Regions from separate parts of the Thalassospira marina genome, predicted to be linked through region 3. Evidence: predicted binding sites of a transcription regulator. Region 3 holds the regulator's gene; each other region holds the start of a gene.

The links. The regulator LexA, encoded in region 3, represses DNA repair genes until DNA is damaged. The targets are predictions, from matches to a motif close to ATGTTCTANTTTGGTTC.
Region 1: CSC3H3_RS04750 (S24 family peptidase) is a predicted target of LexA. The motif match lies at 2,200-2,216, and genes of this name have one in related genera.
Region 2: uvrA (excinuclease ABC subunit UvrA) is a predicted target of LexA. The motif match lies at 2,514-2,530, and genes of this name have one in related genera.

Annotation. Positions count from the first base shown of each region.
Region 1 is NZ_CP024199.1:1,075,154-1,079,363, reverse strand. It holds gene CSC3H3_RS04770 (portal protein) at 1-358, opposite strand, end outside; gene CSC3H3_RS04765 (hypothetical protein) at 563-754, shown strand; gene CSC3H3_RS04760 (hypothetical protein) at 782-1,441, opposite strand; gene CSC3H3_RS04755 (hypothetical protein) at 1,429-1,881, opposite strand; gene CSC3H3_RS04750 (S24 family peptidase) at 2,280-2,900, shown strand; gene CSC3H3_RS04745 (inositol monophosphatase family protein) at 3,172-3,999, opposite strand; gene CSC3H3_RS04740 (ABC transporter ATP-binding protein) at 4,026-4,210, opposite strand, start outside.
Region 2 is NZ_CP024199.1:2,029,320-2,033,529, reverse strand. It holds gene nagA (N-acetylglucosamine-6-phosphate deacetylase) at 1-125, shown strand, start outside; gene CSC3H3_RS09275 (Gfo/Idh/MocA family protein) at 170-1,243, shown strand; gene fbaA (class II fructose-bisphosphate aldolase) at 1,264-2,343, shown strand; gene uvrA (excinuclease ABC subunit UvrA) at 2,541-4,210, shown strand, end outside.
Region 3 is NZ_CP024199.1:2,209,672-2,213,881, reverse strand. It holds gene CSC3H3_RS10130 (ComEC/Rec2 family competence protein) at 1-1,569, shown strand, start outside; gene lexA (transcriptional repressor LexA) at 1,588-2,301, opposite strand; gene moaC (cyclic pyranopterin monophosphate synthase MoaC) at 2,531-3,010, opposite strand; gene trpC (indole-3-glycerol phosphate synthase TrpC) at 3,085-3,882, opposite strand; gene trpD (anthranilate phosphoribosyltransferase) at 3,879-4,210, opposite strand, start outside.

The sequences.
Region 1 (4,210 bases), 1.1 Mb from region 3:
CCTGTGCCCCATCAGGCACGGCATCGCCCGGCGCCATCTGAAACCACCCGCCCGATGGCGGGGTCACTTCCCCCAGCAAACTTGCGGCAAGCTGCTCCACCGCGTCAGGCGCTGTTGCATCAAACACCCGGTCAAACTGCTTTTTGCCAATATTGGCCGCTCCCCCCGAACCACCGCCAGCACCAGCACCATAAGAAAACCCACCTCCTCCGGCCGCCCCCACGCCGTTTTCCTGGCGCTGCGGCAGGGCAAATTCGTAACATTCCTGCCAGTGCCGGTGCCAGTGTTCACGCCGTTGCAACGCCGCGCGAAACCGCTTGCGCAACATATCAGGCATCATTTCCACCCGTTCGCTCATGCCCACCTCTTTTGCCCAAATGTCTGCCCATCGCTTTACCGTCAGGCCAAGCCCCAAACCCGGCACCCCCACCAATTCACATTGCCGAATGCCTCGTCCCCATCACGCCAAGGCTCTCAGCCCCGCTCACCCCATCCCGGCACGCCGCGCCCTGCCACCCCTGCCGCCCCTCCCGGGTTACTTTACGACCGCGCCAAAGAACCAATGATCGACCCGACCATGGATACCTCTTCTCAGAAGTTGAAGCCCAAGTCCGAACCACAATTCGAAGCCGAAGTCAGGGTCAAGGCCGAGGCCGAAGCCCGTGCGCCCACCCCACCAAATCCCCGTCAAAACCGGAAAACAAAAAACCCGCCGCCGTTTCCGGCAGCGGGCGCATTTCTGGTGTTGATTTAGGTTTTATAGCCTAGAAAAAAGAACAAATCAAGAACTTTTTTGATAAATTTTTGATCTGCTCTCAAGATAGCGATACAGCCCTAGCGGGGTCACCACCCACCAGGCCGATATCCCCAGCAAATGCTTGATCACCCCAACACAGCTCGCCATGCCAATCCCAAGCCGCATCTCGCGCACCTTGGGCAAAGTCACCCACAGGCAGCGATGCCCGCGGGACCGATAATATGCCGCCGGGTCAAACAATGCCGAAAACTGCCAAAGCGTGCATTCCAGTTGATGGCTTGCCGGGTTCAGATAAATCCAGCTTCCTTCCCGCCCGGTTTCCAGCACTGCAAAACAATGCCGGAATGACGATGGCAAAACCCGCAACAGCCATTTATCGGGCGCATCACTAAACACAATCAGGGCACGCCGCCCGCCTTGCTGATCCGCATATATATCTTCCGCCCGGCGAACCGTGCCAAACGTCGCATCATTCACCGCAATCGCCCCAATCGCCCCAATTGCCGGAGACCGATATTCTGAAACCATATCTTCACCCTCGCCATACCGCATAAAAGGCGCAATATCCGCCTGCACTTGCCTCGGCTCGGCCCGCCCGGAACCAGCACCTGCTGCCCCCAGCCAGTTAAGGCGCAGTGCGGCCGCTATCCCTGCATAGCCCCACATCTCCCCTAAAGCCCGCATGGCGACAAATCCCCCTGCATTTCATAATCGCAATCCCCCTCGTCAGCCATTTCCAGCGGGTTTTCGGGGCTGTCCGGGTCTACAATCCCGCGCTGGATCAAAACCTGCGTTAAGGCCTGCATTGCTTCCCCCCACAAATCGGCCTTTCGGATTTCCTCACTCACCCGCCGGTCGGGCAATCGTTCCAGCAGGCCGTAATATTCCAGCACCTGCAAATGCGCCTGGCCAATCATCCCGCCACGCCGTAACCGCATGACGGCATTATAAATATCGTCGGGGTCACAGGGCCGTGTTACCTCGCCCGCATCCGCCACCACGCGCGCGCCCTCAATCCGTGCGACCTCGCAGCGCACAAACCAGAACCACGCCTGTTCTGCACTGGCAAACAGGGTCACCTCCCCGTCGCGCAACGGTTTGGGGAAAAGTCTTTGCTGTGTCATTTCGCCCTCCTGATCACATTTTTGCTGCATCTGGCAGGGGTTCTGCCCTGCCAACCCTTCGCCCCTTTGCTGCCACTGTCATGCCGCCGAAACCCGGCATGATGTCATCACGCACCAAAGCCAAAACCACCGGCCAGACGCAATTCGGGCGTCACCGCACCACCCGGTGCCGCGTCTGTAAAAATCGGGCATGACAATTATTGAAAGGAGCCAGTCATCACGGACCACCATTTTGCACCGCCGGGCACTTACCCCCGGATGCAAATCTCCCGCTGACACTCAGCTTTTAGTCCTTTTTTGTTCTCATTGTAAAGGACTATTTTCCTATTTTGTTCTCACTGGCAGGAAAGGAATAAATTCCCTGTCCTGTCCGTTATCAACCCTGCTAGACTGAAACCATGATCAGACATGACCTAATCTGGGCCGCCCTCGACAAAATTGCCGAGGAAAAGGGCCTGTCGCCCTCCGGCCTTGCCCGGCTGGCACAGCTCGACCCCACCACATTCAACAGGTCAAAACGCAATACCGCCACGGGCAAGCCCCGCTGGCCCTCAACCGAAAGCATCGCCAAGGTCCTTTCGGCGGCAAATGTCACCTTCCGGGAATTTTCCGAATTAATGGACGGCAATGCCGCCGGGCGTGTGCCGGTCATCGGCTTTGCCCAGGCTGGCAATCGCGGCTTTTTTGATGATGCAGGCTACCCCGTTGGCGGCGCCTGGGAAGACATCACCTTCCCCGCCCTGCACGACCCCACCGCCTATGGGCTGCGCATTTCCGGGGACTCGATGTCCCCCGTCTTTCGTGATGGCGATCTCATCATCGTTTCCCCGGCATCCAACATCCGCCCACGCGACCGCGTTGTCGTCAAAACCCGCGAGGGCGAGGTAATGGCCAAGGAACTGGTGCGCCGCGGCGCAATGGGCCTGGAACTCAAATCCCTGAACCCGGATTACGAAGACCGCTATATCGACGCCCAAAACCTCGACTGGATCGCCAGAATTCTGTGGTGCAGTCAGTAAAATCCTGCACCTCTAAAATCGAACCTGCTACAATAACAAGCTGCTGGTTGAACTGATCGAAAGCGTTGTAGCTACCCTCTAAAATCGAACCTGCTACAATAGGAACACCAACTCCCGCAGCACATTCAATATGTTGCGGGATTTTTCCGGGTTAAAAACCGGCATTTTCGCGTCAGAAACAGCCGGATTTCTGCAAAAATAACGCATTTTTAAACGGCAAAAACCGGCAATTTTCATGCCGGTTTTCAACAAAGCAGAATGGCGAAAGCCGTTACTTCACCCCGGTCATCTCCGAAAGCACATCCGCCACCTTTGGCCCTGCGACCAGAATAGGAGCGCCGTCTTCCAGCACATTGGGGGCATCGAGAAAGCCATTGCACCAGCCCCCCGCTTCGCGCATCAAAACAATGCCCGCCATGCAGTCCCACGGGTTGATATGCGGCTCAAAATAGCCAATCAGCCTGCCTGACGCTGCATAGGCCATCATCAGCGCACAGGAACCATTGCGAATAAACATCCCCTCGCGGTCCAGAAGGTCGGCGATAAACGGCACCAGCGCGGCACTTTCCACCCGGTGCGACATGCCAACACCCATCACCCCGGCATTGACATTATCAACCTGGCTGGCGGCAATCGGCTTGCCATTAACCGTGGCCCCCTTGCCGATGCAGGCGGCAAACAGCTCGTCGCCATTGGGTTCGTAAATCAGGCCAATAACCGCCTCGTTCCCCACCATAAGGGCCACCGAAATCACCCAGGTCGGCATTTTATTGACAAAACACGCCGTGCCATCAATCGGGTCAATCACCCACAGGCAGTCATTTTTGCCGCGATCAATGCCCATTTCCTCGCCGAGATACCCATCGTCGGGAAATTTCGCCGCAATCTCGCGACGGATAACCGCTTCAACCTCTTTATCGGCAATGCTGACCACATCAAGCGGGTTGGCCTTGCTTTCAACAACCAGTTCATCCACCCGGCGATAATAATCCATCGCCACCCGGCCTGCTTCGCGTACCACCGCAATGGCATGTTCAAATCGCGCCGCAATGTCACCACTGCCAATCGCCGCCGTTACCGCATCTTTCGCTTCTGCCATGTCCTTTTTCCTTTTCTATTTGCGGGTCACTGACCCGACACAAGCGCAAGACCACGTGCAGCAAAGCCGATACCAACCTCGCTGCCCGCCCGGATCGGCGCATCGATCCGTCCATCAATCACAAACAGTTCACCCACATCGCACTGCACGGTGTAATGCATGGCGCTACCAAGATATGTCGCATGCGTCACGTTACCCTTTAGCGACATCT
Region 2 (4,210 bases), 180 kb from region 3:
ATCCGGCGGCATTTTTGAAACTTGATGACAGAAAAGGCAAAATCATGCCGGGTTTTGATGCCGATATGGTCCTGTTTGATCCCCAAACATTTCAGGTAAAACACACCTGGATTTCAGGTATTTAAGATAAACACCTTATCTGAAACCTTACATCAAAGGAGACATCCCAATGACGTCGAAACCCGTACGCATCCTTGTCGTCGGACTGGGCAATATGGGGATGTCCCATGCCAAGGCATACCATGCCCTGGAAGGGTTTGAGATTGTTGGGCTATGTACCCGTTCACCCATCGCACCGGGCACCCTGCCAGAAGGATTTGAATCCTACCCGCAATTTACCGATTACGAAGCCGCCCTTGCCCAAACCGGGCCTGATGCGGTTTCGATCAACACCTATACAGAAACCCATGCAAATTACGCCATTGCCGCCTTTGAAGCAGGTGCGCATGTCTTTATCGAAAAGCCGCTTGCCGCCACCGTGGTCGATGCCGAACGCGTCATTGAAAGTGCGCAGAAGCATGGCCGTAAACTGGTGATCGGCTATATCCTGCGCCATCACCCGTCGTGGGAAAAGTTTGTCGAACTGGCAAAGACACTTGGCAAGCCGCTGGTGATGCGAATGAACTTGAACCAGCAAAGCAGCGGCGAATTTTGGGAAACGCATAAACGGCTGTTAAACAGCGTGTCGCCGATTGTTGATTGTGGTGTGCATTACCTTGATATGATGTGCCTGATGACAGCGGCAAAGCCGATTTCGGTTCATGCAATGGGGGTGCGTCTGTCGCCCGATGTTGCAGAGGACATGTATAATTACGGGCAATTGCAGGTCCGGTTTGATGATGGGTCGATTGGCTGGTACGAAGCGGGCTGGGGGCCCATGATCAGCGAAACGGCATTTTTCGTTAAGGATGTCATCGGACCCAAAGGGTCGGTATCAATCACAGATGTAGAAGAAAAAGGCGCCGGATCGGCCGATATCGACACACATACCAAGACGAATGCCTTAAAATTACATCATGCTGCCACAGATAGGCACGGAAAATTTTCACATTCGGACGAAATCATCAGAACCGATGACGAGCCCGATCATGATGGCCTGTGTCTGCGTGAACAGCAGTTTTTCCTAAAGTCTATTACGGAAAATCTTGACCTTACGCAGCATATGACGGATGCATTGGGCTCCTTACGGATCGCCCTTGCTGCGGATCAATCGGTTCGCACGGGGAATATTATAATGCTCTGACCCCCAGGAGGAGTACCCACATGCCTTCCGTTAAACCCGGTGTTGTAACCGGTGCTGCCTATCGTGAACTCGTTGCTGCCTGCAAGCAGGACGGTTACGCTCTACCCGCAGTTAATATTACCACGTCGAGCACGCTGAACGCTGCCCTTGAAGCTGCTGCCAATGCCGGTTCTGACATCATCATTCAGCTTTCGAATGGTGGTGCACAGTTCTTTGCCGGCAAGGGCATCAAGGATGCCAATGCTGCTCGCGTTATTGGCGCTGTTTCCGCCGCCCGCCATACCCAGCTTCTGGCTGAATATTATGGCGTCGCCGTAGTTCTGCATACCGATCATGCCAACCGGAAATTTGTTCCGTGGGTCGATGGTATGCTGAGCTGGGGTGAAAAAGCTTACAAGGAAACCGGCAAGCCTTTGTTCAGCTCGCATATGCTTGATCTTTCGGAAGAACCGCTCGAAGAAAATCTGGCAACCTGCGAGGAATTTCTGAAACGTCTTTCCGCCGTCGATATGAGCCTGGAAATCGAACTGGGCGTTACCGGTGGCGAAGAAGACGGTATTGGCAAGGAACTCGATACCACTCAGGACGATATCGACCCGCGCCTTTATACCCGTCCGGAAGAAGTCGAAGAAGCCTATCGCCGCCTGAAACCGCTGGGGCATTTCTCGGTTGCGGCGGCATTTGGCAACGTGCACGGCGTTTACAAGCCGGGCAATGTTAAACTGCGCCCGGAAATCCTTCTGGAATCGCAGAAATACGTTGCTGATAAACATGGCCTTGATGGCTTCCCGCTTGATTTCGTTTTCCACGGTGGTTCCGGCTCGGAAAAAGAGAAAATCGAGGAAGCTGTTGGCTACGGCGTTTTCAAAATGAATATCGATACTGACACCCAATTTGCCTATGCGACAGCCGTTGGCAAATATGTCGAAGAAAACGACCGTGCCTTCAAATACCAGGTCGATCCCGAAGACGACAAACCGTACAAAAAGCAGTACGACCCGCGCGTCTGGGTTCGTGAAGCCGAACTTTCCATGGCAGCCCGCCTTGAAGAAGCTTTCAAGGATCTGGGTGCCACCGGCAAGTCGATTGCCAAGGGTTAATCCCCTGCCTGATTTTGCAAAACCCGCCAGGTCATTCTGGCGGGTTTTCTTTTGCGCCAATTCCCCTCCACTACCTTTCCAGGCTTTGTCATTTTTCCTGCTGACAAATCCTGACAGGAACTGTCAGGGGCGCACTTGCGTATAATCACTGGCTCCTCTATACATTGCCCGAACAATTCAGGAACAAAAGGCCGGACATGCTGACAAAAATTTCGGTTCGCGGTGCGAAAGAACACAATCTGCAGAACATTGATGTCGAACTGCCCCGCGATTCCCTTGTGGTGATTACCGGCCTGTCGGGTTCGGGCAAAAGTTCGCTGGCATTTGATACCATCTATGCCGAAGGTCAGCGCCGTTATGTCGAAAGCCTGTCGGCCTATGCGCGCCAGTTCCTTGAAATGATGCAAAAGCCGGATGTCGAATATATCGACGGTCTGTCGCCCGCCATTTCGATTGAACAGAAAACCACATCGCGCAATCCGCGCTCGACCGTTGGTACTGTTACCGAGATTTACGATTATATGCGCCTTCTTTGGGCGCGTGTGGGCATCCCCTATTCCCCGGCAACCGGCCTTCCCATTGTCAGCCAGACTGTATCGCAAATGGTTGACCGCGTGATGGAAATGGAAGAAGGCACACGCCTTTACCTGCTGGCGCCCATCGTACGTGGCCGCAAGGGCGAATATAAAAAGGAATTGAAGGACCTTCGCGCACGTGGTTTTCAGCGTGTGAAAATCGATGGCGAAATGTATGACATCGACGAAGCCCCCGACCTAAACAAAAAGCTGAAACACGATATTTCCGTCGTCGTCGACCGCCTTGTAGTCAAGGACGGCATCCAGACGCGTCTTGCCGACAGCTTTGAAACTGCACTGGAATTGACCGACGGTATCGTATTTGCCGAAGATGCCCGTTCCGGTGACAGCACGCTTTTTTCAGCAAAATTTGCCTGCCCGGTTTCGGGTTTCACCATCGAAGAAATTGAACCGCGCCTGTTTTCGTTCAACAACCCGTTTGGCGCCTGCCCGGTTTGTGATGGCCTTGGCACACAAATGGAATTCGACCCCGAACTGGTGGTGCCCGATACCAGCAAAACGCTGGATGACGGTGCAATTGCCCCATGGGCAAGCAGCACGTCGAAATATTACCTGCAAACGCTGCGCGCCATTGCCAAGCATTTTGGCTTCAAAACCAACGTAGCGTGGGACAAACTGCCGGAAAAAGCCAAGCACATTATTTTGCATGGTTCGGGCGAGGAAGAAGTGACTGTCACCTATGATGACGGTTCGCGCAGCTATAAGGTAACACGCCCCTTTGAAGGGGTTATTCCCAACATGTCGCGTCGCTGGCGCGAAACCGACAGCCAGTGGGCCCGCGATGAACTGGCAAAATATCAGACCGTTTCCGATTGTGACGCCTGCCATGGGCATCGCCTGAAGCCGGAAGCCCTGGCGGTCAAGGTTGATAAATGCACCATATCCGAAATCACCGCCCTTTCAATTGGCAAGGCGGTTGAATGGTTTGCATCCCTTGAGCCGAAACTGGATGAAAAACAGACCGAAATTGCCCGTCGTATTCTGCGCGAGATTAATGATCGCCTGAAATTCCTGAGCGATGTGGGACTGGATTATCTTTCCATGTCGCGTACATCGGGCACGCTTTCGGGTGGGGAAAGCCAGCGTATTCGCCTGGCATCGCAAATTGGCTCGGGCCTGACGGGCGTTTTATATGTGCTTGACGAACCCTCCATCGGCCTGCATCAGCGTGATAATGACCGCCTGCTGGAAACCCTGAAACGTCTGCGCGATTTGGGTAATACGGTGCTGGTTGTCGAACATGATGAAGACGCCATCCGTGCTGCCGATTA
Region 3 (4,210 bases):
GATTTCGCCCGGAACCTCTATTTCGATGGCATTGGTGCCACGGGTTTCGCCCTTGGACAGAGTTTTCAGATCATCCCGGCCCATGATGCGACGTTGGGTGAGTATTTGTCTGGTCTGGTTGAAAATACACGATTGACGATTATGACGCAGATTAATGCCGGGCTGGAGCCGGTAAAGGCCGGTTTGACCAATGCCATCCTGGTCGGCGAGCGCGGCGGCGTGCCGCCGGATCTGGCAGAGGATTTGCGAAAATCAGGGCTGGCCCATTTGCTGGCAATATCCGGGCTGCATATGGGGCTGTTATGTGGCGTGGTGTTTTTTGTGGTCCGGTTTGGTTTGGCCTTGGTCCCATCCATTGCCTTACGGCACCCCATTAAAAAATGGGCAGCCGTTGCGGGCTTTGTCATTGGGGCATTGTATCTGCTGTTGTCAGGGGCGACGGTACCAACCCAGCGTGCCTTTGTGATGACTGCGATTGTTCTGTTTGCCGTTCTTATGGACCGGCGCGCCATTTCGCTTCGCCTGGTCGCGATTGCCGCCATTACGGTGATGGTGTTGCGGCCTGATGCCATTTTAGGGGCCAGCTTTCAGCTTTCTTTTGCTGCGGTCACCGTGCTGGTGGCGTTTTATCAGGGGCGTGGGGCGCTTTTAATCGCCGGGCAGCGTGATTTGCCGCTGTGGCAGCGGGCAGGGCGCTATCTTTTTGTTTTGCTGGTCACCGGGGTCATGGTGACGGCGGTAACAGCCCCTATTATCGGGTTTCATTTTGGGCGGATTTCGTTTTTGGGTGTGATTTCAAACCTGGTTGCGATTCCCCTGATGGCATTCTGGATTATGCCGTGTGTTGTCGCAGTGCTGGTTTTGCTGCCTTTTGGCCTGCAGGCTGCGGCCCTTGCCGTGCTTTCCCCCGGACTGGATATGTTGATTGGTTTGGCGCACTTTATAGCCGGGCAGGATTGGGGGCTTTGGCATATTGCGCAGCCATCGGCCTTGGCTGTTATTTGTGCTCTGCTGGCATTGTTATGGGTGCTGATCTGGCAGCGCCGCGTGCTATGGCCAATTGCAATTGTGCCAATGGGGGCCGCCGTCATTTTTGTCATTACGGCGAAAACGCCAGATCTGCTCATTGGCGGGGATCAAAAAGATTGGGCATTGGTAAGGGATGACAATGACGGGCTGACATTTAACAGCCGTGCCAGCAGCTTTCACCGCGATATCTGGAATGCACGTTTTGGCACAGGTTTTGATGCCAAAATCAGTGCCGATCAGCGTTGTGAATTTGAAAGGTGCTGGCTTAAAAAGAATGGAAAAGTAATTGTAATTTCAGAAAAAATTTCTGATCCATTTTATCTTTGTCGTCATGCCGACGTGATTGTGACCCTGAAACAGGATTTCCCGAAACATGTGCGCAAATCATGCACCCGATCACCGCTTGTGATTGATGATGATGTTTTGTGGTGGCAGGGTGGTGTTGCCGTTTATCTGGAAAACGGGCAGGCACCAGCGCATTATGAAACGGTACGGCAGACCAGCGGTAATTGGCCCTGGATTGTGATTGGCGGTCGCTGATCTGCCCGAAAGGTGTGGTTAATACTGGCGCAACAGGCCAATAAGCCGGCCCTGGATTTGAACACGTTCAGGCGGCAGGGCGCGGGTTTCGTAACGGGCATTGGCCGGTTCCAGCAACACCTGGCCCAGACCCCGCTTGATACGTTTCAGGGTTGCTTCGCTGTCATCGACAAGGGCAACAACAATGGTGCCGTCATTGGCATGTTCGCAACGCTGGATCAAAACCGTATCGCCATCAAGAATACCGGCTTCGATCATTGAATCGCCCGAAACCTCAAGCGCGTAATGTTCACCCGTGCCCAGAAGGGCCGCAGGCACCTGTACATGGGTGCTTTGGTCACGCAGGGCTTCAATTGGTGTACCTGCTGCAATCCGGCCATAAAGGGGCAGGGAAACGCTTTCCTGAATTTCGGAAAAGGCCGATGGCACCATGGCCGGACGATGGGTTGTTTTCCGCGCCGATGAAATGGGCGTGACCCGTGCGCTGCTGGGCGTTGCCGGTGCTTCATCCTCGTTATTGTCGGGAAGACGCAACACTTCAAGGGCGCGGGCCCGGTGCGCAAGGCGGCGAATGAAGCCGCGTTCTTCAAGGCCGGTAATCAGGCGATGGATGCCCGATTTGGATTTAAGGTTCAACGCTTCCTTCATTTCGTCGAATGAAGGTGAAATACCGTGATCGCGAAGGTGATTGTCGATATAGACCAGCAATTCATATTGCTTGCGCGTCAGCATGGCATTTTCCCAAACCCAAATAAGAACAAATCGAATACATTAATGTTCTACTTTGGTTCTGATCGTCGGTCAAGCGTCTTGCAAGGGGGAAGGACACCAAAAACGTGTCTGTTTTGCACCGAACACTGATCAGGCATGCGCATTGTTGGAATGCCGACAGGAATTTGATCAGCGCATTTCATGATGAATAAACGGCGTTTTGGGGCCAGGAAAATTGCCCGCAATTGTGTTAATCGGCAACGAAAGTGCCTGATTTTCCGCCTTCTTTATAAACGACGCGGATATCCGTAAGCTGCATGGTCTTATCAACGGCCTTGCACATGTCAAAAACTGTCAGCGCCGTAACCGATACTGCCGTCAGGGCTTCCATCTCTACCCCGGTTTTGCCCGATGTTTTGCAGGTAGCGGTGATTTCAACGGCTGGTTCGTTTTCAGCCAGCGTCAGCGTGACCGATACCGAGTCAAGAGGCAGGGGATGGCAAAGGGGAATCAGGTCCGAGGTGCGCTTTGCGCCCATAATGCCCGCCAGTTGCGAAATGGCCAGAACGTCACCTTTTTTATGACCATGGTTTGCAATCAGTTCTGCCGTGGCGGGTTGCATCATCACACGGCCTTTGGCCGTTGCGGTGCGCGTCGTTACGGCTTTGGCTGATACATCAACCATCACGGCGTTACCGCCTTCGTCAAAATGGGTCAGTTTGCTGGTCATTATCGCATCCGGTTTCGGCAGATCAGGGTAGATCAGATCAGGTCAAGAATCGTGGGGTCAGATCGCACAATCCGTCAGGCGGGTTTAGCCAACAGGGTGCGTGTTGCTGCCTCAACGTCATCCTGGCGCATCAGGCTTTCACCAATCAGGAAGCATTTTGCACCAACCTTGCCCATGCGTTCGAGATCGGCCGGGGTGAAAATGCCGCTTTCCGCGACCAGCAAACGATCATCGTCAACCATTGCTGCAAGCTGTTCGGTCGTTGTCAGTGAAACTTCCAAAGTCTTTAGATTTCGGTTGTTTATGCCGATCAGCTTTGATTTCAGTTTAAGCGCGCGCTCAAGTTCCGGTGCGTTATGCACCTCGACCAGAACATCCATACCCAGCTCATGGGCGAGGGATTCCAGCTCTGCTGCCTGACTGTCTTCAAGGGCGGCCATGATCAGTAAGATGCAGTCCGCACCAAGCGCGCGGGCTTCGGTCACCTGATAGGGGTCAATCATGAAATCCTTGCGCAATACTGGCAGGTCAACCGCGGCACGCGCCGCCACCAGATAGGAATCGTCACCCTGAAAATAGGGAATATCGGTAAGAACCGAAAGGCAGCTTGCCCCACCAGCCTGGTAGGCCTGTGCCAGTGCAGGCGGGTTGAAATCAGCCCGGATCAGTCCCTTTGATGGCGATGCCTTTTTGATTTCGGCAATCAGCCCATAGCGGCCAGCGGCAATTGATTTTTCAAGTGACGCGATAAAACCACGCGGAGCAGACTGCGCTGCCGCCGCAGCAGAAAGCTCTGCCAGCGATTTACGGGCTTTGCAGGCGCTGACATGATCGCGTTTGTCGTTGCAGATTTTTTCAAGAACGTCGCTCATGCCGCGTTTCCTTCATTCGAGATTACCACCAACTGTTCGAGTGTTTTGGCAGCACTACCATTGTCAATCGCGGTTTCGCACCGGCCAATACCATCGGCAATATCTTTGGCAACCCCGGTTACCACAAGGGCGGCGGCAGCATTAAGCAGAACAATATCGCGATAGGCGCTTTTTTTGCCAGCCAGCAATTCCTGGATCGCCGTGGCGTTGGTGTGCGCATCGCCGCCTTTCAGTTCATCAATCGTGGACAGGGCGATACCGTAATCCTGCGGATTGATTTCAAAGGTGGTGACGGAACCATCCTTGACCTCAGCGACGAAGGTCGGGC